4 regions of the Thioalkalivibrio sp. ALE16 genome follow, and region 3 is predicted to be linked to each of the others. Evidence: predicted binding sites of a transcription regulator. Region 3 holds the regulator's gene; each other region holds the start of a gene.

Evidence for each region. The regulator FliA, encoded in region 3, starts transcription of late flagellar genes. The targets are predictions, from matches to a motif close to GCTAAAGTTNNNNNNNNNNCNGCCGATA.
Region 1: F627_RS0104040 (methyl-accepting chemotaxis protein) is a predicted target of FliA. The motif match lies at 1,732-1,759, and genes of this name have one in related genera.
Region 2: F627_RS0105435 (flagellin) is a predicted target of FliA. The motif match lies at 6,557-6,584, and genes of this name have one in related genera.
Region 4: F627_RS0103325 (methyl-accepting chemotaxis protein) is a predicted target of FliA. The motif match lies at 3,534-3,561, and genes of this name have one in related genera.

Annotation. Positions count from the first base shown of each region.
Region 1 is NZ_KB906356.1:123,084-130,598, reverse strand. It holds gene F627_RS0104045 (ATP-binding cassette domain-containing protein) at 1-1,696, shown strand, start outside; gene F627_RS0104040 (methyl-accepting chemotaxis protein) at 1,855-3,870, shown strand; gene F627_RS0104035 (GNAT family N-acetyltransferase) at 3,877-5,802, opposite strand; gene F627_RS0104030 (STAS domain-containing protein) at 6,032-6,340, shown strand; gene F627_RS0104025 (response regulator) at 6,333-6,695, shown strand; gene F627_RS0104020 (chemotaxis protein CheA) at 6,698-7,515, shown strand, end outside.
Region 2 is NZ_KB906358.1:1,426-8,940, reverse strand. It holds gene F627_RS0105465 (bifunctional (p)ppGpp synthetase/guanosine-3',5'-bis(diphosphate) 3'-pyrophosphohydrolase) at 1-739, shown strand, start outside; gene F627_RS0105460 (flagellar protein FliT) at 839-1,228, opposite strand; gene fliS (flagellar export chaperone FliS) at 1,280-1,687, opposite strand; gene fliD (flagellar filament capping protein FliD) at 1,726-3,087, opposite strand; partial or broken gene F627_RS15565 (flagellin) at 3,322-4,532, opposite strand; gene F627_RS17280 (flagellar protein FlaG) at 4,758-5,183, opposite strand; gene F627_RS0105435 (flagellin) at 5,258-6,481, opposite strand; gene F627_RS17275 (flagellar protein FlaG) at 6,711-7,136, opposite strand; gene F627_RS0105425 (flagellin) at 7,211-7,515, opposite strand, start outside.
Region 3 is NZ_KB906358.1:145,544-153,058, forward strand. It holds gene F627_RS0106090 (flagellar motor protein) at 1-739, opposite strand, end outside; gene F627_RS0106095 (chemotaxis response regulator protein-glutamate methylesterase) at 741-1,853, opposite strand; gene F627_RS0106100 (chemotaxis protein CheA) at 1,856-3,973, opposite strand; gene F627_RS0106105 (protein phosphatase CheZ) at 4,019-4,783, opposite strand; gene cheY (chemotaxis response regulator CheY) at 4,879-5,259, opposite strand; gene F627_RS0106115 (RNA polymerase sigma factor FliA) at 5,301-6,068, opposite strand; gene F627_RS0106120 (MinD/ParA family protein) at 6,065-6,889, opposite strand; partial or broken gene flhF (flagellar biosynthesis protein FlhF) at 7,058-7,515, opposite strand, start outside.
Region 4 is NZ_KB906355.1:291,342-298,856, reverse strand. It holds gene mutS (DNA mismatch repair protein MutS) at 1-1,031, shown strand, start outside; gene fdxA (ferredoxin FdxA) at 1,485-1,808, shown strand; gene F627_RS0103325 (methyl-accepting chemotaxis protein) at 1,879-3,405, opposite strand; gene F627_RS0103320 (hypothetical protein) at 4,022-4,951, shown strand; gene F627_RS0103315 (hypothetical protein) at 5,101-5,454, shown strand; gene F627_RS0103310 (C39 family peptidase) at 5,451-6,167, shown strand; gene F627_RS0103305 (hypothetical protein) at 6,248-6,727, shown strand; gene F627_RS0103300 (transporter) at 6,757-7,515, opposite strand, start outside.

The sequences.
Region 1 (7,515 bases), on a different contig from region 3:
GCCCCCGGGCATTGAAGGGACGGTGTTCGATGTCGTGGCCGAGGGCCTGGGCGAGGCCGGGCGCCTGCTGGAGCGCTTCCACCACCTGAGCCAGGCCGCGGCCGGCGGCGACATGGATGCACTGGAGAAGATGGGGCCAGTGCAGTCGCAGCTCGACGCCATCGATGGCTGGAGCCTGCAGAACCGGGTGGAGACCACCATCTCCCGCCTGAGCCTGGACCCCGAGGCGGAGTTCGCCGCGCTGTCCGGCGGACTCAAGCGCCGGGTCTGGCTGGCACGCGAGCTGGTGCAGCGCCCGCAGCTGCTGCTGCTCGACGAACCGACCAACCATCTCGACGTGGCCGCGATCCGCTGGCTGGAAGAGTTCCTGCTCGAGAGCGGCCTGACCGTGGTCTTCATCAGCCATGACCGCCAGTTCATGGAGAGTGTAGCCACCCGCATCCTGGAGCTGGACCGCGGGCAGCTGTATGAACATCCGCCGTCGATCGAGGAATTCCGCGAGCGCCAGGCCGAACGCCTGGAGACCGAGGCCACCCAGCGCGCGGAGTTCGACCGCAAGCTGGCGCAGGAGGAGGCCTGGGTGCGCCAGGGCATCAAGGCACGGCGTACCCGCAACGAGGGGCGCGTGCGGGCACTGCAGGCCCTGCGCAAGAAGCGCGCCGAGCGTCGCGAACGCAGCGGCCAGGTCAAGATGAAGCTGAGCCCGGAACAGCGTTCGGGCCGGCTGGTGATCGAGGCGGAACACGCCGATTTCGGCTACGACAAACCCATCGTCAGGGACGTGAACCTGCTGCTGCAACGCGGCGATGCCCTGGGTATCGTCGGACCCAACGGCGCGGGCAAGACGACCCTGCTGCGCGGCCTGCTCGGACAGATGGAGCCGCTGGCCGGTCACGTGAAGCTGGGCACCCAGCTGGAGATCGCGTACTTCGACCAGGCGCGCGCGCATCTCGACGAGGACACCACGGTGCAGGACGCGGTCGGCGAGGGGCGCGACCGGGTGATGGTCAATGGCGAGAGCCGGCACATTTTGTCCTACCTGGAAGACTTCCTGTTCCCGCCATCACGTTCCCGCCAGCCGGTGTCGGCGCTGTCCGGGGGCGAGCGCAACCGCCTGCTTCTGGCCAAGCTGTTCCTGCGCCCGGCAAATCTGCTGGTGCTCGACGAACCCACCAACGACCTCGATGTGGAGACCCTGGAGCTGCTGGAACAGCTCCTGATCGAGTACACCGGGACGGTGATCGTGGTCAGCCACGACCGCTCGTTCCTGGACAATGTCGCGACCTCGACCCTGGTCCTGCCGGGCGACGGATCGGTGGAAGAGTTCGTGGGTGGCTGGTCCGACCTGCCCGAACGTGTCACGCGGCGGCTGCTGGAGGGCGAAACCGCGGCCGCCGCCCGACCCGGCGCCCCGGAGCCGCGGGCCGAGCCCGCTCCCGAACCATCGCCGCAGACATCGGAAAACGCTACGGCGACCCCGCGCAAGCTGTCCTACAAGGATGCGCGCGAACTGGAGGCCCTCCCGGCCCGGATCGAGGCCCTGGAGACCGAGCAACAGGAACTGACCACGGCGATGACCGATCCCGAGGCCCTGCGCGACGGTGAACGCATGCGCGACCTGCAGGCGCGGCTCGAGACCGTGGAGGCCGAGCTGGCCCACTGCTTCGAGCGCTGGGAGCAGCTGGAATCCGGTTGAGCGTCGGCGCGTCTACACTCGGGTTTCCGGCCACCCCTCAACTCTGCCGGGGGTCTGCCGTAACAGGGGTTGAATAGTCACCTTTCGGGTCCGCGCTCTCCGAGACCGCGGCCGGTTCGCGAAGCGCCCGGGACAGGGCGCGCTGAAGGAGTCATCGCATGCTGGACAAACTCTCCATCCGGGGGCTGCTGATTGCCGGGTTCGGCCTGGTCGTCGCCATCCTGATCATCAACTCCCTGCTGGCACTGCGCGCGATGAGCACGGGCAGTCAGGGGGTCGAGCAACTCACGCAGGCCGACTACCCGGCCGTCGCCCGGGTCAACGATGTCGAGCAGCTGCTGCAGGAGAGCGCGGCGTTTCTCGGCTTCTACCTGATGAGCGAGGAGCAGTCGCATCGCGATGCATGGCAAAACGCGATGCGCGAGCTCGATGCGGCCACGCGGGCCCTGAACGAGAATCCGGTCATCGCGGCCGACGAGGAACTCGCCGCCAGCGCGACCGAGGTACGCCGCCTGGTGGATCAGTTCACCAGCTTCGAGGATCGTCTGATCGAGGTGGCGGAGAACGCGGCGGAGAACATGCCGGCCCTGGGCATCGCCAACGCCCGGGCCAACCCGGCCAGCCGCGAGATGACCCAGCAGACCAACATGATGATCGACGCCGAGATGGCCCTGCCGCGCTTCCAGCGTTCCTGGGACCGTCTCGACACCCTGCATGAGCTGCGCATGTCGGTGGTCCAGGTCACCTCCAATCTGCGCGGGTTCATCGCCTTCCGCGATGACGCCTTCCGCGAGAACGTGCGTCTGTTCTCCACCCGCACCAACGACATCACCGCGCAGCTGATGGACCAGTTCGACGATCTCGACTTCGAACAGCAGATCGCGCTGGAAGACTTCCAGGGGGCCCTGGATACCCAGAACACCGCGCTGGACGACCTGATCGAGATCCACGGCAGCGAACAGGCCCTGCAGGATGCCTACCTGATTCGGACCGAGATCGGCCCGCTGCTGGTCGAGGCCCGCGATCATCTGCAAGGACTCAGCGAGCGCATCACTGCCCGCGCCGAACGCAGCGCCGCCGCCCTGACTGCCGACATGCGCGCCACCCAGACGACCCAGGGCATCCTGGCCCTGATCGGCGTGATCCTCGGGCTGGCCGGCGCGGTGTTCATCATCCTGGTCGTGCGGCGCGCGCTGGCCCACTCCACCGCGGCGCTCGAGGAGATCGCCGACGGCGATGGCGATCTGAGCCGCCGTCTGGACGAGAACGGGCTGATCGAGACCGCGCAACTGGGCCGCGCCTTCAACCGCTTCACCGACAAGATCGCCCAGGCCATCGGCCACGCACGCGGCAGCACCGAGACACTCAACCGCGCCACCGAGAACCTGAACCAGGAGGCCTACGAGGCCCGCGAGGCGGTCTCGCGCCAGCGCGACGAGACCGAGCGTGTCGCCACCGCGATCAACGAGCTGCAAAGCAGCGCCGAGGAGATCGCGCGCAACACCGACGCGACCTCCCAGGCCGGCCAGGAGGCCGGGGATGCAGTGAACAACGGCTCCGAGGTCATGGAGAAGAACATTGAGTCCATGGCCTCGCTGCTCGGCACCGTCGAGCAGGCCGCCGGGACCGTCTCCAAGCTGGGCGAGGACTCCAAGCAGATCGGAACCATCCTCGAGGTGATCCGCGGGGTCGCCGAGCAGACCAACCTGCTGGCCCTGAACGCGGCCATCGAGGCCGCCCGCGCCGGCGAACATGGCCGCGGCTTCGCGGTGGTCGCCGACGAGGTCCGCAAGCTGGCGACCCGCACGCAGGAATCCACCGACGAGATCGAGTCCATGATCTCGCGCCTGCAAACCGCCACCACCAGTGCCGTCAAGGCCATGGAACAGGGTCAGGAAGAGGCCGAGTCGACCATGGAGCATACCGCCGAGGTCAACGGCGCCCTGCAGCAGATCCGGCAGTCGGTCACCACCATCGTGGAGATGACCGAGCAGATCGCGGTCGCTTCGCGCCAGCAGAGCACGGTGGTCGAGGATATCAACCGCAACATCGTGCAGATCTCCGACGAGGCGGATCAGTCGGCCAACACCGCCGACCGGGTCAGCGCCGCCTCCGACGAACTCAAGCAGGTGGAAAAGGAGATCCAGCAGGCCCTGGCGCAGTTCCGGCTCTGACCCGGACTACGGGCTACGGGCCTCCAGCCAGGCCCGGGCGGCGCGGCGCAGCCTGCGGGTGACGCCGCGCCGCCCGGATACCCCGAGCTCGCGGGCCAGACGCGTCCAATCGACGGGCGCGGCCAGGGTCGCCGCCAGCAGGCGGCCTTCCGGATCGGCCGGCGGGGCCGCCTCCAGCTGCCGCAACAGGGCCGGCAACACCCATTCCAGCGGCCGCGCGCGGTACGCAAAGGCCCGAACCTCCGCGAGATCGGTGGCCGGGTCAGCCTCCGACAGCGGCCGGGCCGTTTCCTCCAGGGCCGCACTCACCATGGCGGCGGATGCGGGCAGGAAGCGTGGGTGCCAGACTGGCCAGTCGCGCCAGAAGGCGCGCTGGATTGGCTGCAGACCGGAGGCCGTGCGGGGCCGGAGGGCGCGCAGGACCACACCACTGACCTGACCACTGGCCGCGTCCGGCTGGGTCCCCACGCGCACCAGAACGTAGCCCTCCCGCTGCCAGAGCCGCAGCAATGCGGGCTGCAGCCCGAAACTCGCCCCCAGCAGCGCCACCCGTTCGGCAACGGCCCGATCCGCGACCGCCCGCAGCAGGCGGCCGCCCAGGCCCCGCCCCTGCCAGCGCGGGTGCACCGCGATGCGCTGGATGCGCCAGGTACGCTCCGCCGCCAGCTCGAAGCCCCCCAGAGCGGCCAGCGTGCAGGGCAGGAACTGCCCCTGGGGACGGCGCTCGCCCGCCCACACCGCCTCGGCCAGGGCCCGATCCAGGCCGGGTTCCTCCTGGATCAGTGCGACGCCGAACAGCGCCCCGTCCGTCACGCCCTCCATGCACAGCACGCGCACGCCGGGGTCCTCCAGCCAACGCAGCAGATCGGACGGACGGGTCCGGTAGTGCGCATCCGCCAGCAGGCCCGTCACGGCCTCCAGGGTCTGCGGCAACTCCGCCAGGGCCGCCCCGGTCGTCCAACGCAGACGGACGGCCTGGGTAGCCGGGGTCCGGCTTTCCGCCTCCAGCAGGAACAACCGGTTGAGCCAGTCTTCCAGCGGATCCCCCGGCGCCCAGCGCACCGGCGTCGCCATGGGCTGCACGCGCACCCGGAACCCCGCCGCCTCCAGGGTCGGCAGCGCGCGCAGCCGGAAGCCCTGGCCACTCCCCTCGAAGCCGCCGGTCGTGGTGGACAACACCAGGCGCCGGGCACGGCGGGCGAGGCGCAGCAGGCGCTCCACCGGCAGGTTCGCTGCCTCGTCGATGATCAGGGTATCCACGGGCTCGGGCGCTTCCAGCAGGACATCCGGTGCCCGATAGAGACGCTCCGGCGTGTCGACCCACCGACGGGCGCGCGCCAGCAGGGCACCCACGGCCCGTGGACTCGGTGCCGTCAGCGTGATCGCGGGCCCGCCGTGTCGGAGTGTCCCGCCGAGGAACTCGCCCAGGAGGGTCGACTTGCCGCGACCGCGCGGGGCGATCAGCGCCAGGCATTCGTCGGCGCCAAGATGCGCGAGACGATCCAGCGCCGCGGCCTGATCCGGCGTCCACGCAAAGGCGGGCGCCGGACGTGCCGGCACCTCGGGCCATTCCTCCGCCGATGCGGGCGTCTGCACCCACGCCTCGGCCAGCGCGGCCCGCCAGCGGCGGGTAAACGCGCCTTCACCGGTGACGCCGTCGAGGACCACCAGGGTGCCCCCGCCGCGCAGCAGCCCGGCCGCGGTGACCAGCGCATCCACGGCGAGCGGATCCCCCGCCTCGAACACCAGGGCCTGCACTTCGTGGCCCAGCCAGTGCCCGGCCTGTGCCGGCGCCACGTGCGGCAGGCCGTCGGGCACATGCCGCCCCACCCAGAGCACCGGCCCCCGGGCTGCGGCGGTCCGCAGCCAGGCCGCGGCGGCCTGCCGGGCCGCCGGGTCGGCCGGTAGTCGGTAGAGCGAACGGGCTTCCATCTCAGCATCTCACCGGGGTCGAAGGTTGCATGGAAAAAGCGGGCTTGCGCGGGCGCACACGGCATCTGGTCACACTGGCGCGACGAAAGTCCAGCGCGCTGCCGACGTTTCCATGTGAATCCGTCCTCAAGTTTTCCCACCCGCAGCCGTACAAGTTTTTTACAAAGAGCTGGGAAATATCTTTACAGATCCTGTACAGTGTGAACGAATTCACGGAAAGGTAACGGCGATGACCACCATAGCGCTGCCCGAACGCCTGCGCATCGACACCGCGACCGCCTGCTGGCAAGAGCTGCGCGTGGCGCTGGATGCCGGCGAGGACCTTCAGGTGGACGCGACGACCGTGGCCGATATCGACGCCGCCGGGGTTCAGGTCCTGCTGATGGCACGCCACAGCGCGGCACGCCATGCGCAGGGCTTTTCGATCGACGGAGCAAGCGCCGTCTTAACGCAGGCCTTCCAGGCGCTCGGTGCGGACGCGGCCGCCGCGCGTGCGGGGCAGGAACACGATACCGATTCAGGAGAACACAATGGCTAAGGTTCTGGTGGTGGACGATTCTGCCTCGATGCGCCAGATGGTCGCATTCACCCTCAAGCAGGCCGGACACGAGGTCACCGAGGGGCGCGACGGCAACGACGGCCTGGGCAAGGCCCAGGGGACGAAGGCGGACCTGGTGATCACCGACGTGAACATGCCGGGCATGGACGGGCTGCAACTGACCCGCGAACTGCGCAAGCTGGGCGATTACAAGTTCACCCCGATCCTGGTGCTGACCACCGAGGCCGGCCCGGAGAAGAAACAGGAAGGCAAGGCGGCGGGTGCGACCGGCTGGCTGGTCAAGCCGTTCGACCCGGACCAGCTGATGAACACCGTGAACCGGGTGCTGCGCTAGTCATGTCGATCGACATGGCCCAGTTCGTCGATGCCTTTCTCGAGGAGAGCTTCGAGGGGCTGGAGCGCATGGAGACCGAACTCCTGGCGCTGGACGGCGGCGATCCGGAGACCCTGAATACCATCTTCCGCTGCGCCCATTCGATCAAGGGTGGGGCCGGGACCTTCGGATTCGGCGCGATCTCCGAGTTCACCCACGGCGTCGAGACCCTGCTGGACCGGATGCGCAAGGGTGAACAGGAGGCGTCGCCGGAGACGGTGAACCTGCTGCTGCGCGCGGTGGACATCCTGCGCGCCCAGCTGCATGCCGCCCGCGACGGCGGCGAGGCCGATGCCGCCGAGGTGGCCGAGGTACGCACCCTGATCGAGGCCCATCTGGGCGAACCCGCGCCGGCCGCCCCAACGTCTGAAGGGGCGGGCGAAGCGGCCGGTCCCACCGGCGGCGACAGCCCGCAAGGCTGGCGCATCCGGTTCCGGCCCTTTGCAGACCTGATGCGCACCGGCAACGACCCTTTGCGAATGTTCGAGGTGCTGGAGGAGCTGGGCCGACTGACCGTGCACTGCGAGACCGACCGCCTGCCGGACAGCGCGGAGGCCTTCGACCCGGAAGACTGCTATCTCGCCTGGACCCTGGAACTGGAAGGGGACGCGACCCGCGACCAGATCGAAGAGGTCTTCGAATGGGTTGAGGACGAATGCGACCTGGAGATCGAACCCCTTGCCGTCCCCGAGACGGCCCCGGACACAGTGGCAGAGCAACCGGTTACGCCCCCGGATTCCCCTGCCACGGAGACCCCCGCCGAGCCGCCCGCTGCGCGCGC
Region 2 (7,515 bases), 140 kb from region 3:
GCAGCACCAGGACGAACACCTGGCCACCGGCAAGCACCTGTTCGATCGCGAATGCCAGCGTCTCGGCTGCGGACAGGACCTCGACCGCGGCGCCCTCGCCGAGGCCATGAAGTACCAGACCTTCGACGAGCTGCTGGTCGCGTTGGGTGCCGGCGACATCACCACGGCCCAGATCGCCGGGCGCATCTCCCAGCAGATGCGCGAGACGCGGGGTCGGGAAAAGCCCGTCGCGCCGCCCGCGCCCCAGCGCCCGCGGCGCCATGACGGCGAGGCAAAAGAGGACGACATCAAGATCCGCGGCGTCGGCGGCCTGCTGACCACCCGGGCGCGCTGCTGCAACCCGCAGCCCGGAGACCCCGTCATCGGCTTCATCACCCGCGGTGCCGGCGTCTCCGTCCACCGCAGCGACTGCGTGAACATCCTGCGCATGCCGGAGGAAAAGCGCGGCCGCCTGATCCCGGTCTCCTGGGGCGAAGAACCGGAACGCGAGGCCATCACCCTGGAGGTGGACGCCCATGACCGCCCCGGCCTGCTTGGCGAGGTCGGCAACGCCTTCTCCGAATGCGGCATCAACCTCCTGCGCGTGAACACCCAGACCAACCGCGAAGACCGCAGCGTCCGCATGGAACTGGAGGCGGAATACAGCGACCTCGGCGAGCTCAGCAACCTCTTCGACCGCCTCCAGGCCCTCAACAGCATCCAGACCGTCCGCCGCCTCCCACCCGCGGCCTCCACGTAGACATGTAGGAGCCCAGCCCTCTGGGCGATCCGGGCCTGTCCAGTGCCGCATCGCCGAGAGGGCTCGGCTCCTACAGGAGATACGGAACAGGCTTCTGCCCTAACCCTCGGGATGCCCCCGACCGGTGCGCATGGAATATCGGCGGGTGGTCTCGTAGGCGTTGGTGCCCTTGCGACCGGATTTCAGTTCGCGGATCTGCTGCGCGACCTCGGTGCGGCGCTGGGCCAGCTCCTGTACCGAGCTTTCATAGAAGCGGCCAAGCTCCTCGAGCGCGGCACGCAATGCCGCCCCGGAGTCATCGCGAAGCGGCACCGGCTCCGGGCCGAAGGCCCGTTCAACCAGGCTGCGCGCCTGCCGATCCAGCTCCTGGAGCTCTTCCCAGTCCTCTTCAGCCACCGCGCGCGCCATGTGGGCGCGGATCGCCTCGACGGCATCTTCGAGCGTGGCTTCCGAACCGGCCCCACTGTTCGAAGTGGCGGGACCGCTCATGGGTAAAGGCCGGACTCAAAAACCGCGCAAAGAGCCATGCAAGGCCTTCCGCTAGCCTGCCCGGCGCTGGTCAGCCGGGATCTCGTCCCAGCCCGCCTTGATCTCGCGCAGCAGCTTGGCCACCTCGTCCAGAGCCGCGGGGTCATTCTGGGCGTTCGCCTCCAGCAGACGACGGCTCATGTATTCGTACAGGGCATCCAGGTTCCCGGCCAGTTCGGCATTGTGCTTGTGGTCCAGCACGGCCCGCAGCGACTCGACGATATCGATCGCCTTGCCGATCTTCTCGCCCTTCAGGCCCACGTTACCCTGCTGCATCGCACCCTTGGCCACGGCGATCCGCTCCAGTGCGCCCTCGAAAAGCATCTGGATCAGCCGGTACGGGTCCGCTACCTGCGCCTCGGCCAGCGCGCCCGACTGCCGGTACTGGTTCACCGCTCGATTCATGCCCGGTCCGTACATGCGTTGCTCTCCGTTATCCGTTCGCCCCAGCGGCGCGACTATCGACGAGAATTGTTCTGGGCCAGCGGCATATTCGCCAGCTGGTTGGTCAGAAAGTCGCCCGTACTCTGCATCTGCGCTACGGCGGTATCCATGCGCGAGAACTGTGCGATGAGGCGGCTCTCCATGCGCTCGAGGCGGACATCCAGCCGCTCTCTCTGCTGTTCGATACGTTCCAGGTCGTTACGCAACCCGTCGGTACGGTTCCCGATCAAGCCGTCCGGTGCAACGAAGGTCCGGGTAACCTCTTCCATGCGTCCACCGACTTCACGCACGACCTGGGCAATACTATCGAAGTCGTTGTTATCCATTGCTTGATTAAAGCGACTGGTGTCGAAATTCAGCGTCCCGTCGCGATTCGAGACAATCCCCAGTTCGGCCAGCGTCTGCACCCCCGAATCCGGCACTCCGGCCTGCTGCAACAGGGCCTCACTCAAGCGGCTGCGCACACCGCGCACGGTACTGTCACCCGTCAGCACCGACGGCTCGTCGTCCTCCACGTTGTAGGACGTCAGTTCTCGGGTTTGTCCGACCAGCGTGTTGTACTGCTCGACAAAGCCCTGCAGGGCCTCGCGCAGCGCGCTCTGGTCTTCCCGCACCGAGACTGTAGCCGGGGCCGTGGAGGTGCCCTGCAACTCGATCGTGATGCCTTCAATGGCGTCGTCCAGGGTGTTGGTGGCGCTGGTCACGGTCACGCCGTCGATTACCGCCTCGGCATTCTGCGCGGCACGCGTCTCGACCAGGTTGCTGCCATCCAGTCGCGCCAGACCGCTGCCGGCCGGGTCCTCGGTCGCGGTCAGCGAGATGGTGTTGTCCGCGCCCGTCTCGGTGGAATTCAGCACCAGCCGCGCACCGTTACCATCGTTCACGATAGACGCACGCACGCCCGCACCGGCCTCGTTAATGGCATCGCGTACATCGCGCAGCGTTTCGCCTTCTTCGACATTGATCGTCACCGGGCTGCGATCCCCCAGCTGCAACTGCAACTGCCCGGCCCCGACTTCGGCATCACCGTCCGCAAAATCCCCTGCGGCAGTGGCGAGGGCCTGCGCCTGCGCCAGCTGGTTCACCTGCAGTGAGAACGCGCCATTGGCCGCGGTGCCGTCGGCACTCACGTTCGCCACGCTGTCGTCGGAGATCGAGGCCGTCTGATTCAGTTCAAATCCGGACAGAGACAGCAGCGAACCCTGGAGCTGTTCGATCCCGTTGCGCAGGTTCCCGAAGGCCGAAATCTGTGCCTCGATGCGCTCCTCGCGCTGGTTGAACCGCTGCTCCTTCGGAACGCGTTCGGCGTTCAGCAGGTCGCCTACAATCTGGTTCAGATCCAGCCCGGACCCAACACCCATCGCACTGATTGCCATCGTATTGCTCCTCGCAGGTCGACGTCTCGACCGCCTCTGTGCACGTACAACCTCTATAACGACAGCCTAGCGCAAATCTTGATCCCCCACTGCGAAAAATCTGCGCAGCCGCAACACAAAAAAAGGCCGCACCTCGGGGGATGCGGCCTGTCGGGACCGGGCGGGCACTCACGACCGGCGCAAGTGATCCCCGGGAATCGGCCGGGCTTCATTCGAAGGCCGACGCGGACCCGCTTACTGCAAAAGGGCCAGCACGTTCTGCGGCACCGCATTGGCCTGCGACAGCACTGAGGTACCCGCCTGCTGCAGCACCTGGGCGCGGGTCAGCTCCGCCGTCTCAACCGCGAAGTCCGCATCGCGGATCCGCGAACGCGCGTCCGACAGGTTCTCGGCACTCACACCCAGGTTGTCGATCGTGGACTCGAAGCGCACCTGCACCGCCCCCAGCTCCGCGCGCAGGCTGCTCACCTGGCTCAGCGCCCCGTCCAGCGCACCGAGCGCCTGGGTCGCGCTCTCGCGAGTGATTACGTCGATGTCGTTCAGGTTCACCTGTGTCATGGATGTCCCGCCAGCAAAGAGGGGGAAGGTCACTGTTGCACCGTCCGAATCCCGTACGGTAATCCAATCATCCGCGATGAATTCCGCATCAAAGGCCCCGTTGATCACGATCGCGGTATTGCCGTCGTTGGCCACCCGCAGGGCTGCGCTCAGCCCGGCGTCGGCGATGGTGCTGTTATCGGCCGCCGAATCCTGGATCGCGCTGTTGATCCCACGCACCAGCTCCTCCAGCGAGGTCACCCCGGAAAAGGTTGTGGTCACCTCATCGCCCGTAGCTACGCCATCTTCATATAGGGTGATGTCAAAGGGACCCGAGAACGTCAACCCATCTTCGATCTGCTCCTGGCTGAATCGCGCGGCGGAGATCGCCTCGGTTGTACCGAGCTGGGAGGTCCGCGAGTCCACGCCGCTGACCGCAATGGTCTGGCCCTGGTTCGCGCCCACCTGGAAGAACAGGTCCTCCACACTGCCGTCCAGCACACGGCCACCGTTGAACTCGGTGCTGTTGGCGATCCGCGAGACCTCGGCCATCAGCTGCTGAACCTCGTCGTTCAGCGCCTGACGGTCGGAAGCCGAGTTGGAATCGTTCGCCGCCTGCACCGCCAACTCTCGTGCACGCTGCAGCGCATCGCCCACGGTACTCAGCGCACCCTCGGCCGTCTGCGCGAACGAAATCCGTCATTGGAATTACGCACCGCCTGGTTCAGACCGCGAATCTGGGTGCTGAAACGCTCGGAAATGGCCAGACCGGCCGCGTCATTCTTGGCGCTGTTGATCCGCAGGCCCGAGGACAGACGCTCCAGACTCTGCGCCAGTGCGCCCTGAGAATTCCCCAGATTGCGCTGCGCGTTCAGGGACAAAACGTTGGTGTTGATAACCTGGGACATTACCCCCTCCCTGTAAGCCCCGAAACTGGGGCAACGAAGGCCCAATTAGCCCTCTCTATGCACCTTTATCTGCCGGAGACCCGGCATCTTTAGACCCGGCCGGCAGTTTCTTGCCGTGCGTCCGGCAACCCCCCGTCACCACAATCAAAAAGGGCCGACCCCGAACCCGGGACCGGCCCTTCTGGGCACCATCATGCGGACCGGTGCGGCGCGTCCCGAAAGGCATCAGGCCTGATCCTCCAGGCCTGTACCGCCCAGCTCCTGATCACTCTGGAATCGCTCCACCAGGGCCAGCACGGCCTCCGGCGGGATCTGCCGGATCACCTCTTCGCGTTCTCCATCCATCACCGTGATCACCGTGCGGCCACTGGCATCATCCACACTGAACTCCAGCGCCCGCTTGGTGGATTGCAGGTAGGAATTGATCGACTCCACCACCTGATTGACCTCGTCCATGTCCATGGCCTCGATCGCCGGGCCCGTGGAAGCTGGAGCCGTCGATTCCGTACTACTGCCCGTACGCGCAACGGCCTCCGGCCGCACCTCGCCACGAACAAGACCCACGCCAGGCCCCGGGGCCTTGGCCCCTTCGCCCCCGCGCGGGTTCACTGCCACCAGCGGTGATGTGATATTGCCAATTCCATCACTCATATCGCTGTCCTCTTCAGAAGGGGAGGATGACGCCCTCGCCATCCTCCCTCAACCAGAAGCTCGAGTGATCGAGCTTACTGCAGCAGGGCCAGCACGTTCTGCGGAACCGCGTTGGCCTGCGACAGCACCGAGGTACCCGCCTGCTGCAGCACCTGGGCGCGGGTCAGCTCAGCCGTCTCGGCCGCGAAGTCCGCATCACGGATCCGCGAACGAGCGTCCGACAGGTTCTCCGAACTCACACCCAAATTGTCGATCGTCGACTCGAATCGAACCTGCACCGCACCCAGTTCTGCCCGCAGGCTGTTCACCTGGGTCAGCGCACCATCCAGCGCACCAATCGCCTGCGTAGCCGATTCACGCGTGATCACATCAATACCATTCAGGTTGACGTCCTCCGAGGTGACAGCACCTGTGCCTGCTGTCTCGGAGAAGAGATCAACCGTACTTGAGTCCTCGAGCGTAATCTGGCCCCCACTTACCTCTAAACCTTCAGTTCCCAGCTGCGAGGTAATGGCCAAGGTTGTGTTGCCCTCGTTGTCCACGCGAAGCGCCGCCCGTAGGTTGGCATTCGCCACCTCCAACGCATTGGCGTCCCCACCAGCCACAACATCGGTGATCTCGGAATTCACGAGGCGGACCACATCCTCCAGAGTTTCGGCACCTGACAAGTCAACAGTGATGTCAGCGAATGCATCTCCTGATATCTGGATATCAGAAAAAGCCGTATCCGTATCAATCTCACCGATTTCCTCTTGACTCAGCCCGTTGGCCCCAACTACCTCGGTCACGCCCAGCTCCGAGGTCCGCGAGTCCACGCCACTGACCGCAATGGTCTGGCCCTGGTTGGCCCCCACCTGGAAGAACAGGTCTTCAACACTGCCATCCAGGACGCGACCGCCATTGAACTCGGTACTATTCGCAATGCGCGACACCTCCGACATCAACTGCTGAACCTCATCATTCAGTGCCTGACGGTCGGAAGCGGAGTTCGAATCGTTCGCGGCCTGCACCGCCAGCTCGCGCGCACGCTGCAACGCGTCGCCCACAGTACCCAGCGCGCCCTCCGCCGTCTGCGCAAAAGAAATGCCGTCGTTGGAGTTGCGCACGGCCTGGTTCAGACCGCGGATCTGGGTGCTGAAACGCTCGGAAATAGCCAGACCGGCCGCGTCGTCCTTGGCGCTGTTAATGCGTAGGCCCGAGGACAAACGCTCCAGACTCTGGGCCAGCGCACCCTGGGAGTTCCCCAGATTGCGCTGCGCGTTCAGGGAAAGAACGTTGGTATTAATCACTTGAGACATGGTCGCTCTCCTGTAGAGTCGTACTCGCCACCTCGGGCGGTTCAGCCGACGGACTCAGCCCGCCTTCAACAAAGTTAACGACACCCAGACACCATCCTTTAGCCCCAAACCGGAATTTTTTTCAAATCCGTTGCGGTTCTTTCTCGAGACCACAAAAAAAGGCCGACCCATGGGGTCGACCCTCTCAAATTGCCTCTAAGTTCCTGGGGCACAAGCCCGGTTGTGAGGCTCAGGCCTTGTCCGCCAGCCCCGTACCACCGAGCTCCTGCTCGCTCTGCAACTGTTCCACCAGGGCCAGCACGGCCTCCGGCGGGATCTGCCGGATCACCTCTTCGCGTTCTCCGTCCATCACCGTGATCACCGTGCGGCCACTGCTGTCGTCCACGCTGAACTCCAGCGCCCGCTTGGTGGATTGAAGGTAGGAATTGATCGACTCCACCACCTGATTGACCTCGTCCATATCCATGGCCTCGATCGCCGGGCCGGCGGAACCTGGAGCCGTTGATTCCGAACGATTGTCCGCTCGAGCCACGGCCTCCGGCCGCACCTCGCCACGAACAAGACCCGCACCGAGACCCGGGACCTTGGCCCCCTCGCCCCCGCGCGGGTTCACTGCAACGAGCGGTGATGTGAAATTGCCGATTCCATCACTCATATCGCTGTCCTCTTCAGAAGGGGAGGACGGCGCTCTCGCCATCCCCCCTCAACCAGAAGCCCGAGTGATCGAGCTTACTGCAGCAGGGCCAGCACGTTCTGCGGAACCGCGTTGGCCTGCGACAGCACCGAGGTACCCGCCTGCTGCAGCACCTGGGCGCGGGTCAGCTCAGCCGTCTCGGCCGCGAAGTCCGCATCACGGATCCGCGAACGAGCGTCCGACAGGTTCTCCGAACTCACACCCAAATTGTCGATCGTCGACTCGAATCGAACCTGCACCGCACCCAGTTCTGCCCGCAGGCTGTTCACCTGGGTCAGCGCACCATCCAGCGCACCAATCGCCTGCGTAGCCGATTCACGCGTGATCACGTCAATCTCAT
Region 3 (7,515 bases):
CGTGGATGAAGCCACTCAGCTTGCTTTCGATATTCCGCGGGTTTTCGCCCTCGGCGATCGCGATCAGGCCTTCCATCAGCATTTGCTGGTGTTGCGAGCGGTTCTGAATAATCGACTTTAACTTGTTGGCCAGCGGAAGGAACAGCAGGTTGGCCGAGGCGATCCCGTAGATGGTCGCCACGAAGGCCGCGGCGATCCCCGCCCCCAGCTTGCTCGGATCCGCCAGGTTCTGCATCACCGCCATCAGGCCCATGACCGCCCCCACGATACCCAGGGTCGGCGCATAGATGCCCATGCTCTCGAACACCTTCGCACCCTGCATGTCGAAGTGCTCGCGGTTGTCGAGGTCGGCCTCGAGGATCTGGCGGATGGTCTGCGGCTCGCTACCGTCGACCAGCAGTTGCAGCCCCTTGCGAGCGAAGCCGTCGCTCTCCTCGTCGGCGAGGGTCTCCAGCCCGAGCAGGCCTTCCTTGCGCGCCACATGCGACCATTCCACGATCTGCTCGACCATGGCCCGGTTGTCGATCTTCGGCGGCTTGAAGGCCCACGGCAGGATCCGCATCCCGTGCATGAACACCGTCAGGCGCGCCTGCACCAGGGTCGCCCCCAGCGTCCCCAGCACCACGATCACGAACGCCGCAGCATTCCACAGTGCGCCCAGGCCGCTGCCCTTGGCAATGCTGCCTCCGAGCACGGCCACCAGCCCCAGCGTCACCCCGATGAGGCTCAGGATATCCATGTCAGCAGAACCCCTTGACCAGCGCGGGACCGATCTCGGGCAGCGGATAGACGTGATCGGACAAACCGGCCTCTGCCACCGCCGCCGGCATCCCGTAGACCACGCACGTCGCCGCGTCCTGCGACCAGACCTGCGCCCCGGCCCCTTTCAGCGCCCGCGCACCCTCGCGACCGTCCGCACCCATCCCGGTCAGCACGACCGCGAGGACCTGTCCGCGCAGCGCATCCACGGCGGAGCTGAATGCGGCGTCCACGCTTGGCTTGTAGATCGTGCCCAGCGGGCTCTCCGCGATGCGCACATGGGTCTGGCTGCCCCGTTCCAGAGTCAGCTGCATGCCCCCGGGGGCCAGCAGGGCCACGCCCGGCTTCAGGGCATCGCCGTCCTTCGCCTGGCGCACCTCGATGTTGCACATCGCGTTCAGCCGGTCGGCAAAGGCCGGCGTGAAGCTGGCCGGCATGTGCTGGACCAGCACAATCGGCAACGGGAAACTGGCTGGTAGCGGTTTCAGCACCTCCTGCAGGGCGACCGGCCCCCCCGTGGAAGTCCCGATCAGGACCGCCCGCAGTTGCCGCAGGGGTGTTGGCGGCCGGGTGCGCGCGACCGGCGGCTGTTGCTTGGCAGCGTCTGCGGCCTGACGGTCGGCTTCTTCCCGCCGCGCGGTCGGCCGCGACTCGCGGGCCGGTGTGCTGGTGCCCGGCGCGCTGGCCGAGCGCGCGCGGCTGCGCGACAGCGAACGCACCCGGCGGCGCAGCAGCATGCGGGCGCTGTCCTCGTCGCCCGCCATGTCGCTGAACCGCTTGGGGAGGAAGTCCACCGCCCCGGCCTCCAGCGCATCCAGGGTGGCCTGGGCGCCTTCGGTAGTCAGGCTGGAGAACATCAGGATCGGCCGCGGACTCTCGGCCATGATCTTGCGCACCGCGGTGATGCCGTCCATCACTGGCATCTCGATATCCATGGTCACGACATCGGGGTCGAGCTCGCGCACCTTTGCGATCGCCTGCTCGCCGTTCTCGGCCGAGCCGACCACCTCGATGCCCGAGTCGGAATCCAGAATCTCCGCAATGCGCCGACGAAAGAACCCGGAGTCGTCGACGACCAGAACCCTGATCGGCATCCTCAGCCCTCGCTCGTGCGCGATGCGCGGCGGGGACGGCCGGACATCTGCAGTTGCCGCATCAGGATGGTCACCAGATCCGAGACATCCAGGATCAACGCGATCCCGCCATCCCCGGTAATCGTGGCGCCCGCCAGGCCCTTCACGCCCTGCAGATTCTGCCCAAGGGGCTTGATGACGACCTCTTCCTGACCGACCAGGTCATCCACCACCAGACCTACCTTGCGATCGGCGGTATGCACCACGACCACATGGGCGTCCTTGCGCGGCTCGGGCTCGTGGCCCGGCTTCAGCCAGCGCTTGAGGTAGTGAATCGGCAGTGCCTGCTTGCGCACGATGATGACCTCCTGGTCATCCACGTAATGCGTCTTCGTCAGGTCCAGATCCAGGATCTCGGATACCGACGCCAGCGGGATGGCGAAGCGCCGGCCATCCAGGATCACCATCAGCGCGGGCAGGATCGCCAGCGTCAGGGGCAGCTTGACCCGCAGCGTGGTGCCCACGCCCACCTCGGAGTCGATCTCGATGGTGCCGTTGAGCTGCGAGATCTTGGTCTTGACCACGTCCATCCCGACCCCGCGGCCGGAGACGTCGGAGATCTCGGTCTTGGTCGAGAAGCCGGCCATGAAGATCACGTTGAAGGCCTCGCGATCGGTCATGCGCTCGGCCATGGCCGGTTCCATCAGGCCTTTCTCCACGGCCTTGCGCCGCAGGGCCTGCGGGTCCATGCCGCCGCCGTCGTCCTTGATCAGCAGCGCGATGTGATCGCCTTCCTGAGCGGCCCCCAGCACTACGGTCCCCTTGCGCGGCTTGCCCGCCGCCTCGCGTACCTCGGGGGTCTCGATGCCGTGGTCCACGGCATTCCGGACCAGGTGCACCAGCGGATCCGACAGGGCCTCGACCAGGTTCTTGTCGAGGTCGGTGTCCTCGCCGAAGATCTCCAGCTCGATCTCCTTGCCCAGATTGCGGGAGAGATCGCGGATCACGCGCGGGAAGCGGTTGAAGACCTTCTTCACCGGCTGCATGCGGGTCTTCATCACCGAGGTCTGCAGATCCGAGGTCACCAGGGCCAGGGAGCTGATCGCCTTGCCCAGCTCGTCATCGACATGCTGCGAGCGCAGCATGCTCAGCCGGTTGCGCACCAGTACCAGCTCGCCCACCAGGTTCATGATCTCGTCCAGGCGCTCGGTGTCGACGCGCACGGAAGTCTCGCCCTGCGGGGCTGCCCGGCCGCCCCCCTCGGCACCCCCGCCGCCGGCACGCGCGCCGCCACCGCCCTGGACTCCTGCAGGGGTATCGGCGGGCGCGGCGGCCTTCTCCGTTTCGGCCGGTTCGGGCTTCGCCGACGGGGCTTCCGCAGGTTCGTCGTCTGCGGGGCTGGGGACTGCCCCGGTAGCGGCCGGCCCGGCGCCCTTGGCCTGCAGCTCGTCCAGCAGGTTCTCGAATTCGTCGTCGGTGATCAGGTCGCCGGAGCCACTCGCATCCTCCGCAGCCGGTTCTTCTCCGGCCGCATCGCCCGCGGTGGAGCCCGTCTCCACGGGCTTCGGCGGCTGATCGCCGTGCAGGCTGTCGAGCAGGGCCTCGAATTCGTCGTCGGTGATCTCGTCATCGGCGCCGACCATCGCGTCGCCATCCGCCGCCGGTTCCGCATCCGTATCCGCTTGCGGTTCGGGCTCTGGCTCCGGCTCGGGTTCCGGGGGCGGCGGCGCGGCGGGCTCCGCCGCCACGTCCTCGTTGTTCGCCATGCGCCGGAGGTTTTCCACCAGGTCGGCCTCGGCGGGCGTGGGATCCACGCCGGAGCGCAGGTCCCCGAACATCACGTTCAGGGTATCCAGCACCCGCAGCATGGTGTCCATCAGGTGACTGTCCGCCCGCCGCTCACCGTTACGCAGCAGGTTGAAGACGTCCTCCGCGTGATGGCACACGGTCACCAGGGGGTCCAGGCTCAGGAAGCCGGCTCCGCCCTTGATGGTATGGAAGCTACGAAAGACCGCATTCAGCAGATCCCGGTCATCCGGATTCTGTTCCAGGTCGATGAGTTGCTCGTTGAGCCCCTCCAGCAGTTCCCCGGCCTCGATCAGGAAGTCCTGAAGGATTTCGTCATTGGGGTCGATGGCCATTCAGTCTCTCCGGTCGCGTGGCGCCATTCGCATGAGGGGAACTGCCTAGAAGCCCAGGCTCGATAGCAGATCGTCCACCTCGTCCTGTCCTTGAACGACATCCGCGGCGGAATCTTGAGTCTTGGGCACGCTGGGACCGTGACCCTTGCGGTCCGCCTCGCGTTGTTCAAGCGACGCCTCGGCCGCCTCGACCTGCTCCATGCGCCCACTGGAGAGCCGGATCAGGGACACCAGGTTCTCTTCCAGGTCGGTCACCAGCTGGATCACGCGGCGAATCACCTGGCCGGTAATGTCCTGATAGCTCTGTGCCATCAGCACCTCGGAGAGCAGCCGGCGCAGCTCCTCGGTGTCTTCCCCCGCCTGCGCGAAGAACGTGTCGAGCTCGCGGGCAAAGTCCCGGAACTCCTCCACCGAGAGCTGGCGGTTGCGAAAGCGCGTCCACTTCGCCGTCAGGTCGGCCGCCTGCTGGCTGAACGACTCCGCGATCGGCAGGCTCGACTCGATGGCATTCATGGTGTCGTGGGCCGCCTGTTCGGTCATCGTGACCACGTAATTCAGGCGTTCCTTTGCGTCCGGGATCTCCGCCTGGGTCAGTTCGACCAGACGCGAATCGCCGCGGAAGCTTTGCAGGGCCTCGTGAAGATCACGGGTCAGCTTGCCCAGCTCGTCGAAGAGTTCGCGGTCATAGGGGCGTGCCAGATCCTGCACCAGCGCCCGGGCGCCCGTGTCGTCGCCCGCCTCCAGCGTCTTGACCAGCTGCCGCGCAAGCTCCAGCTGATCGTCGCGTGGTGGGTGTTCCTGTTCAGTCATGAGAAGCCTCTTGCGGGTACGGCGCGGAAGGTTTCGGACAACGCCCGCGGCGGTCGGTGCCACGGGCGCCGGGCATATCGGTCACAGGCGCATGATTATCCCTGTGCTTCAATGCGTTCGAAGATCTTGTCGATCTTTTCCTTCAGCGTCTCGGCGGTGAACGGCTTGACCACGTAGCCGTTCACGCCCGCCTCGGCCGCCTCGACGATCTGGTCGCGCTTGGCCTCCGCCGTCACCATCAGCACCGGCATGGACTTGAGGTTCGGGTCGGCGCGCACGGCCTTCAGCAAGTCGATCCCCGGCATGTTGGGCATGTTCCAGTCGGTGATCAGAAAGTCGAAATCCCCGTTCTGCAGCATCGGCAGCGCGGTGCTGCCGTCGTCGGCTTCCTGGGTATTGTTGAAGCCAAGATCACGCAACAGGTTCTTGATAATGCGCCGCATCGTGGAAAAGTCGTCCACGATGAGAATCTTCATTCCCTTGTCCACACGTCACTCCGGGATTCGTAGGGTGGGTTTTAGAATAACTGCAAAGCCGTACCGTCTTCGAGCCACGAACCCAGGCGGGCACGCAGTCGAATGGTGGCCTGACTTCGGATCTGGCTGACGCGCGACTCGGTCACGCCCAGCACGGCACCGATCTCGCGCAGGTTGAGCTCTTCGATGTAGTAGAGCGACAGCACCAGCCGCTCGCGTTCGGGGAGGTCGCCGAGGGCTTCGGCCAGTTCCTGACGGAACTCACCGGCCTCGAGGGTGCGGGCCGGCGACACCTCCTGCCCTTCGATCACGCGATCAGCCCCGTCGTCACCCCCGCCGAGGTCGTCCAAAGCGAACAGGTGGGCCCCGGCGTGATCCTGCAGCATCTCGTAGTACCGGTCGATCGGCACGTCCAGCTCGGCGGCGACCTCGCTGCCACGCGCCGCCCGCCCCTCGCGCGCCTCGACGGTCTGGATCGCCGCGGCAATACGCCGACTGTTGCGGTGCACCGAACGCGGTGTCCAGTCACTGCGGCGCAGCTCGTCGATCATCGCGCCACGGATGCGGATGCCGGCGTAGGTGGCAAAGGTCGCGCCCTGGCCGCCCTCGAACTGGCGCGCCGCCTCGAGCAGCCCGATCATGCCCGCCTGAATCAGATCATCCACCTGCACCGAGGCGGGGAGCCGCGCCATCAGGTGATGGGCGATGCGGTGGACCAGCTCGACGTGATCGGCAATCAGCTGTTCGTGTCCGCCGCTGGCCGCGGAGGTCGCCTGATAGCCGGAAAGTCGATTACGCGTCGTCATCATGCGCTCTGCAGCATCCGTTCCACGAAAAACCCGACGCCACCGTGGTCACCGCCCCCCACCGGCCAGCGGTCCACGGTCCGTGCCAGTTCGGCAAAGGCCTTCCCCGCCGGGCTCCCGGGGTACTGCTGTACCACTGGCGCGCGTTTCTGCACCGCCTTGCGCAGGTGATCGTCCATCGGAATATAGCCGGCCAGGTCGAGCACCACCTCCGGCAGGTAGTTGCCGCAGACGGTATTGAGCTTCTGCATCAGTCGCTCGGCGCCTTCGCGGCCGTCGACCATGTTCGTCACCATGCGGAAGCGACGCAGGCCATGATCGCGGTGCAGGACCTTGATCAGGGCATAGGCGTCGGTAATCGAGGCGGGCTCGTCGCAGACCACCACCAGGGTCTCCTGGACCGCGCGGCAGAACGACGTCACGGATTCCTGCAGGCCGGCCGCGGTGTCCACGATCAGCACATCCAGGGGTTTGCGATAGGCGCTGAAGGCATGGATCAGACCGGCATGCTCGGCCGGCGTCAGGTTGGCCATCGCCGCGATCCCCGAAGCCGAAGGCACCACCTTTACCCCGTCCGGCCCCTGGACGAGCACATCCTCCAGGCTGTCCACATCACCGGTCACCAGGTCGTGCAGCGTGCGCTCGGGACGCATCCCCAGCAGCAGGTCCACGTTGGCCAGGCCCAGATCGGCGTCGAACAGCATGACCTCGCGCCCGAGCCGGGCCAGGCCCACCGACAGGTTCACCGATACGTTGGTCTTGCCCACCCCGCCCTTGCCCGAGGCAACCGCGATGACCTTCAACGGCTTGTTAGTGCGTGGCATAGCGCCCCTTCCCGACCGGTTGAATCAGTTCCAGCGTGGCGGGCTCCGCCGCCCGTGCCGGACGTGCCTGGGCGCGCGCGCGTCGCGGCGGTTCCATCTCCGCCAGGCGCTCGGCCGCCCAGGTCTCGCGGGCATTGGCCGCTGCCCCGGGTTCATCGGCGGCATCCTCCAGGGCCAGTCGGGTCAGATACCCGGTATCGACCCGGTGAAAGTCCTCGGCAATACGCTGGCCATCACTGACGAACCCCAGCCCCAGGTGCTGATCGAGCAGTACGGACAGGACCTCGCCCAGCTCCTCGGCCTCGTCCAGCTTGGTCAGCACCAGCGCCGAGGGCTCCGCCTTGCGAAATGCCTCCAGCACCCGCCGCAATGCGCTCCCCTGGGTCGTCGCCGACACCACCAGCCAGCTCTCGGCCCGGATGTCCGGCGGCAGGTGCGCGAACAAGGATTCGTCCTCCACTGCCCGCGGGGCCAGTCCCGCCGTATCCACCAGGATCAGGTGCCCATCCTCCACGCGGCGCGCCAGTTCGCGCAACTCTCGCGCGTTCTGCAGCACCCGCACCGAGATCCCCGCCATCTGGGCGAAGGCCTGCAACTGGCGCGTGGCCCCGATGCGCTGGCTGTCC
Region 4 (7,515 bases), on a different contig from region 3:
TCGACGGCCTGATCACCGAGCTTCAGGGCCGCGCCCCGCGCCTGCGCGCCATCGCCGACGCGCTCGCCGAACTGGACGCCCTCGCCTGCCTGGCCGAGCGCGCCCAGCGCCTGGACTGGCACTGCCCGGAACTGGTGGAGAATCCCGGCATCCGCATCGAGCAGGGGCGCCACCCGGTGGTGGAGGCCGGTCTGGACGCGCCGTTTGTCGCCAACGACACCGAACTGGACCCCGAAGAGCGCCGCCTGCTGGTGATCACCGGGCCCAACATGGGCGGCAAGTCCACCTACATGCGCCAGACGGCCCTGATCGTGCTGCTGGCCTGCATGGGCAGCTTCGTGCCGGCCGCGCGGGCGCAGATCGGGCCGGTGGACCGCATCTTCACCCGCATCGGGGCCTCCGACGACCTGACCTCCGGGCGCTCCACCTTCATGGTGGAGATGACCGAAGCCGCGAATATCCTGCACAACGCCGGTCCCGAAAGCCTGGTGCTGATGGACGAGATCGGGCGCGGCACCAGCACCTTCGACGGGCTGGCGCTCGCGCTGGCCTGCGCCGAACGCCTGGCGCGCCACAACCGCGCGCTGACCCTGTTCGCCACGCATTACTTCGAGCTGACCGCACTGGCCGAACGCGAAGCGGCCGTGGCCAACGTGCACACCGACGCCATGGAGCACGAACACAGCATCGTGTTCCTGCACCAGGTCCGCGAGGGGCCGGCCAACCAGAGCTACGGGTTGCAGGTCGCGCAACTGGCCGGGGTACCGGCCGACGTGCTGAAACTCGCCCGCACCCACCTGCGCGAGCTGGAGGACCGCGCCGCGGCCGCCGACTCGCCCCAGCTCGGCCTGTTCACCGCGCCGCCCGGGCCAGCGGCCGCCGAGCCGGAGCCCGAGGCGCGCCCCGCGCCGGCCCCGGAAGAACGCGCCCTGAAGGCCCTGTTCGACACCCTGGACCCGGACGAGATGTCCCCGCGCGAGGCCCTGGACGCGCTCTACCGCATGAAGGACGCGCTGCGCAACCCGGATTGACGCGCTCGTTGTGCGGTCCTGAAGGGGCCGTGGCAACCACTTTCGGAACCATCGGAATTCACCGAGGGACCCCGCGCCGGGGGTCCACCGAGAGATCGCCACGTCGCTTCGCTCCTCGCGATGACGGAGAAGGGGATGGCCGCTCCTGGCAATGATGGATTAAGGGGAGGGTTGCGCCCTGCGATGAGGGGTTGAGGAGTGACCACTCCTTGCGGTGACGAGATGGTTTCCCTGTCATTGCGAGGTCCCGGAAGGGCCGCGGCAATCGGTCCGCCGCTGGCGCGAAGCCCCCGAATGTGGCCAGGGTTCGCCCGGGATTCCCGACAGCCGCGGGGGAGGCGTTACAATGCGGCGAAATCCTGCCGGCTGTCGGTGCCACGGCCGGTTCACGCTCGGCCAGGGCGGTCAGCGGAAACGACCGGTCACAAGACTGAACAAAAAGGGAGAAACACCATGACGTTCGTCGTTATCGATAACTGCATCAAGTGCAAGTACACCGACTGCGTCGAGGTCTGCCCCGTCGACTGCTTCCACGAAGGCCCGAACTTCCTGGCCATCGATCCGGACGAGTGCATCGACTGCACCCTGTGCGAACCGGAATGTCCGGCCGAAGCCATACTGCCAGAGGACGACGTACCAGAGGACCAGATGCATTTCATCGAGCTGAATGCCGAGCTCTCGCGCACCTGGCCGGTGATCACCGCGCGCAAGGACCCGCCGGAAGACGCCGAGGAATGGGACGGCGTCGAGAACAAGTTGCAGTACCTGGAACGCTAATCCGGGAACGGACGGCTGCGGGCCCTCGCGCGTGCGGCCGTCTTAACCGCTTGCAAACGCCCGCCTGAGCTCAGGCGCGCTCGCCGTCGATCCGGAAACGCTCCATCCCCGCGCCCAGATCCTGGCTCAGACGCTGGAGCTGGTCCGCCACCTCGCGGCTGGCGACCGAATCCTCGGCCACCGCTCGGGCGACCTCCGACACGTGCTCCACATTCTCCGCGGTTTCGCCCGTCACGCGGGTCTGCTCCTCGGCGGCCAGGGCAATCTGGTCGTTCATCTGCCGGATATGGGTCACGGCGTCGGCAATAGCCTGCAGGGCATGCGTGGCCTCACGTACCCGATCCACCCCGGCCGCCGCCTGCTCGCCGGCCTCGCGGCTCGCCACCTCCGCGCGCCTGGCGCCTTCCTGCAGGCGTTCGACGATACCCCGAATCTCCTCGGTGGACTCACCGGTCTGCGAGGCCAGCCTACGCACCTCGTCGGCTACCACCGCAAAGCCACGGCCCTGCTCGCCGGCCCGTGCCGCCTCGATAGCGGCGTTCAGGGCCAGGAGGTTGGTCTTTTCGGCGACTGATTGAATAACCTCGAGCACACCGCCCACCGTCTCCGCCTGGGCCACGAGATCGCGCACCCCGGCGCCGGACGTCTCCACCTGCTGCGCCAGGGACTCGATCTTGGCAACCGTATCCTGCAGCTCCGCCCGTACACTACGCCCCTGTTCATCCGCGCTGCCGGTGGCCGCCGCGGCATCGCGGGCATGGCCCGAGACCTCGCGCGCGCTGGCCTCCATCTCGGTAACCGCCGATGCGATCTGATCGGTATTCGACTGTTGGCTTTGCGCCGCCTGTTCGCTGCGGTTGACCGTCGTCCCCAACCGTGCCGACATCTCCCCCAGGGCCGAGGCGGTCGCACGAGTCTCCAGCACCGCACGCCGCACCGCGCCGAGGTAATCGCCCAGTTGCCGGGCAATGGCGCTATGCCCCTGCGCCGCATCCAGGCTCAGGTTCACAACACCATCCCGGACCTGGAGCTGAGCAGTGATGGCATGCAGTTCCTCGGCTTCTTGGCCCTCGCGATGCAGCAGCCGGGCCATGTACACCAGCAAGCCGGTCTGGAACACCACGAACGCCGCGTGCAGCATCACCAGCCCCAGCCCGTGTGCGTGGCCCGCGTGCGGCGGGAAGACGTAAACCCCCACCCCGGCCTCCTGCAGGTAATGAAACGACAGGTGATGGACCGCGATCACGGCCGCGGCAAGTACCAATACACGCCAGTCGCGGTAGTAGAGCAGGAAGGCCAGCAGCACGAAGATCGCGAAGTGCATCTCGATCATGCCCTGCCCCTGATGGATCATCAGCGCCGCAAAGCCCATCAGGAAACCGCCATTCACCAGCCGGTTAAGAAGGCTCCCGGGTGATGCCCACAAAAGCGTCCCCGCGATGGCCAGCGCCGGCAGGCCGAACGCGAGCGCGGCGGTCAGGGTGCCGTGCCAGGCGGAAAGCCCCAGTGTCAGGATGAAGAGAAATCCCATGACCGCGACCATGATGCGATCGCCCTGGCGATGCAGACGGTCAAGGGTGAAGGCGTCGGTCGTCATGTCGTGAACCCAAGGCAGTGCCGAGCGCGGAATGCACCTCGGTCCAGATTACGGATAGAGCGGCGGGCACCGGCGCGGGTTCCCGATCCCGGGGCCCGGACGCACATAACGCCCTCCATATATTGCGATAACGGCACGCTGCCGGAAGACTTGAGCGCGCACGGCCCGCTGCAGTCGCCTGCCGGCATGCGGCATCGCTGCAAGACCCGGCGCGGTTTGCCAGCAGCTGCCGTACCGGAGTAGCGCGTCAGCGCGGCAGTCACTGCATCGGCTCCGCACAGCGCGCGGCCCGAGCACAAGTGCAAGACCCAGCCAGCCTCCCCGTGGAGATCCGGGGGCCATGTCTCGCTGGCGGATCAGTCCGGATTCACCCGCTTTTCTCATGTATTTCCGTCGCTTACGGAATTTGTCAACGCAAGCGACGTGAACCGGTGTTCCATCAGCGGTACAGATGACCCTGAGCGTAGCCAGTGAATGCATCCCAAGCCATTGAAATAAAAAAGAACTGACCATCTGGCCCAAGCCTTGCAGAAAATTGGACCGTAATGCCCAGTGCCAGGCACCGGGTCATTACGACGTCCACAAATGCAGTTCCGCTATCACAAGGAGATTCATCATGGACTTCAAAAAAACGCTTATTGCTTCCACGATCGCACTTGCCTTCGGCCTGAGTTCCGGTCTGGCACTGGCCAATCCGACCAACACGGCGGAAGGCGAGGTCGGCGACCAAACCGCTACCGCCTCCTCGACCGCCGACAATGGCGGCGCATCCGCGAACGAGAACTCGCTGGCGGTGGCGATCAATGACTCCGATCTGTCCGACAGTTCCGACAACAGCACCAGTGTGGCCGACTCCGGCAACACCACGGTCTCGGATTCGGGCAACGACAGCTCCGACAACAGTCTGAACATCGCCGACTCCGGCAACGACAGTTCGGACAACAGCACCAATGTGGCGGATTCCGGAAACACCACGGTCTCCGACTCGGGCAACGACAGTTCCGACAACAGCCTGAACATCGCTGACTCGGGCAACGACAACTCGGACAACAGCCTGAACATCGCCGACTCGGGCAATGACAACTCGGACAACAGCCTGAACATCGCCGACTCGGGCAATGACAACTCGGATAACAGCCTGAACATCTCCGATTCGGGCAACGACAGCTCCGACAACAGCTCGGCCAATGCCGACGACAACAGTGCCGCGGCCAACAACGGCTCCACTGCCAGCGTGACCCGCGATCAGAGCGACAACTCGGACAACAGCCTGGCGGTCATGGATTCCGGCAACAACACCGCCACCGACAGCTTCAACACCATGCTGCAGGTCAACGCGGTGGTGAGCCAGAACGAGCTGTCCGGCACGGTCACCGGGAACTATGTGGACATCGCCGAGGGTGCGCGCAACATCGCCCGCAACTCGATCGGTTCCGATTCCTTCGTGGCCCCCGCCGGCATCACCCAGGTCTCGCAGAACAGCGGGGCCAACAGCCTGACGCAACAGCAGGTATCGGTGCAGGCACACCTCAATCTGGGCAACTAGTCCGTGCCACGCGGCGGGTCCGAGACCCGTCGCGTCACGGCCCTGCACTGGAGAATCCGGTCATGCGCCTCCATCCGAGATATTCGCAATCCTTGTTCACCCGATCCTTGTTCACCCGATCCTTGTTCACCCGATCCTTGTTCGCTGCGATGCTGGGCACGCTGCTCCTGGCGGCCGGTTCCGCCAGCGCGGCCGACCCTCGCGACAGTCAAACAAACCTCGCCGCATCCGGCACGCTGGACCTTCAGGGCCTGACGACGGTGGATGCCGACACCCTCAACCAGCAACGGGCGCGCCAGGGGGTCAGCAACATCCAGCTGGGCCAGGTCCACTCCCAGATCGCCCTGCATGACAACGTCGTCATGGGCGGCCATGGCGGCACCAACCTGATCGCGCCGGGCGCGTTCGACAATGCCCGCGGGTTTTCCACCGTCATCCAGAACACCGGCCATAACGTGGCCATCCAGGAATCCATGATCGTGAACGTCACGATCCATCCGTGAACATGCGGCACCACCACCTTCTGCTTGCGCCGGGGATCCTGGTGCTTGCCCTGCTGGCACCCCAGGCGCTGCAGGCCCAGGCGGGCGGGGCGCAGGTTCCCGGGATGATTGGCAGCATGAACGTCCCGGTCGAGAGCATGAAGGCCCTGCGCTTTCGCTCGGTGGTCCCGCAGCAATACGACTTCAGCTGCGGCTCCGCCGCACTGGCCACCCTGCTCAGTTACCACTACGACCGGCCCACGGTGGAAACCACCACCTTTGACGGCATGTTCCGCCGCGGTGACCAGGACCTGATCCGGGCCCAGGGCTTTTCGCTGCTGGACATGAAGAACTACCTCGGGGCGGATGCCGGCCTGGCGGCGGACGGCTTCCGGATCGGCCTGGACGACCTGGAGGGGCTGGGCGTGCCCGCCATCGCGATGATCGAGACGCGCGGCTATCGGCACTTTGTGGTCATCAAGGGCCTGCGCGAGGGCGAGGTCCTGGTCGGGGACCCGGCCCTGGGATTGAAGAGCTACCGCCGACCCGAGTTCGAGGCGGTCTGGGTAAACGACATCCTGTTCATCATCCGCGAAGAGGTCGAGCGCGCCCGCGCGAACTTCAACGCCCCCCAGACGTGGGCCGCCATCACCCGCGCACCCGTCGAGGACGGCGTGGTGCGCCGCGACCTGGCCAGTTTCACCCTGAATCTGCCACGGGCCCGGGAATGGTAACGTCCATGGCCCCCATATCCCCGCAGCGATGCGATGCCTCGCCCCCCCGAGGGCCGCGGACCGGTTCGACGCTTGCCCGCCTGGCGCTTTGCATCCTCGCCGTCGGCCTGCCCGTCGCGGCCCAGGCACTGGAAACGCTTCCCGGCGCGGGTGACCCGCGGGTGGTCGCCGATGCGGTGCTGGCCGAGCAGCGCGGTGGCTTCTTCGGCCGCGACGGGCTGCAGATCGCGATCGGCCTGGAACAGATCACGGCCCTGAATGGCGAGATCCTGCACCAGAGCACGCTGCATCCACTGGGAACCCTTGGCGCCGCGACGAGCCACCCCTCCGCCGGTCGCATCACGATTCTCAACGCGACGGCGGGCCTCCCGGCACAGACGTTCGTCTCGGAAACGGCCAGCGGCCAGGGCTGGGTCACGACCATCCAGAACCAGCTGGACGGTCAGGCCATCCAGCACCAGACAATCCTGCAACTGGAGCTGCGCAACCTGCAGATGCCGCGCAGCGACCTTGGCCGGGCCCTGGAGCAGCAGCTAACCGACGGCGGTCGCGGCTGGTAGCCCCGCCGCCGTCGTTCGCGGCAGCGATCTCAGAAACGCATCGGCACCCGCACGGTCATCTGCACATCGGGCGCGGACTCGGTCACCCCCACCCCCAGCGAGAAGTTCAGGCTGGTGCGTTCAGTCAGGCGATGCGACACCCCCCAAAGCAGCGTCCCCACCTGGCGCCGACCAAACACGGGCTCCAGCCCGGGATCGTTCTCCACGCGGGTCCGAAACACCACGCTGTGGTCATAACCCAGGCTCATCGAGGTACGGTCATTCAGGCTGATGGCCATGCCGAGGCTGGCGCCGAAGGCGTCCCCCGGATCCACCGTGCCGTAGTCCGGACCCACATCCCGCTCGATATTCCACAGATAGCTGACGTTCGCGAACAGTACGGCGGGATCGGTCGGGTAGATCATGGTCACGCTGGGCTGCACGGCCCAGAAGCCGGATCCGGTGGGCTGTTCCAGGAAGATCTCGCCGAGCCGGTTCCCGTCCTCGTCCACGATCCGGCGTCGATCCACCGAGAACGGGTCCGTCCCGGTGCGGCTCTTTGCCTTCAGATTGCCGATAAAGAAAGGGCGCCCGCGATCGGCGGTGTTGAACTGGTAGGACAGCCCGAACTCGACATCCCCCAGGCCGCTGCCAGTGGACCCGGTCACCCGCTCCAGCTCCGTTCCTTCCAGGATGTCGCGCCGGCGCACCTGCTGTTCGCGGTAGACCCAGGGAATCTTGAGCCCGACCTCGAGCCGGTCGGTGAGCCCGTACCGCAATGCCACAGCGGCCGTCAGCGTGTCCCGTTC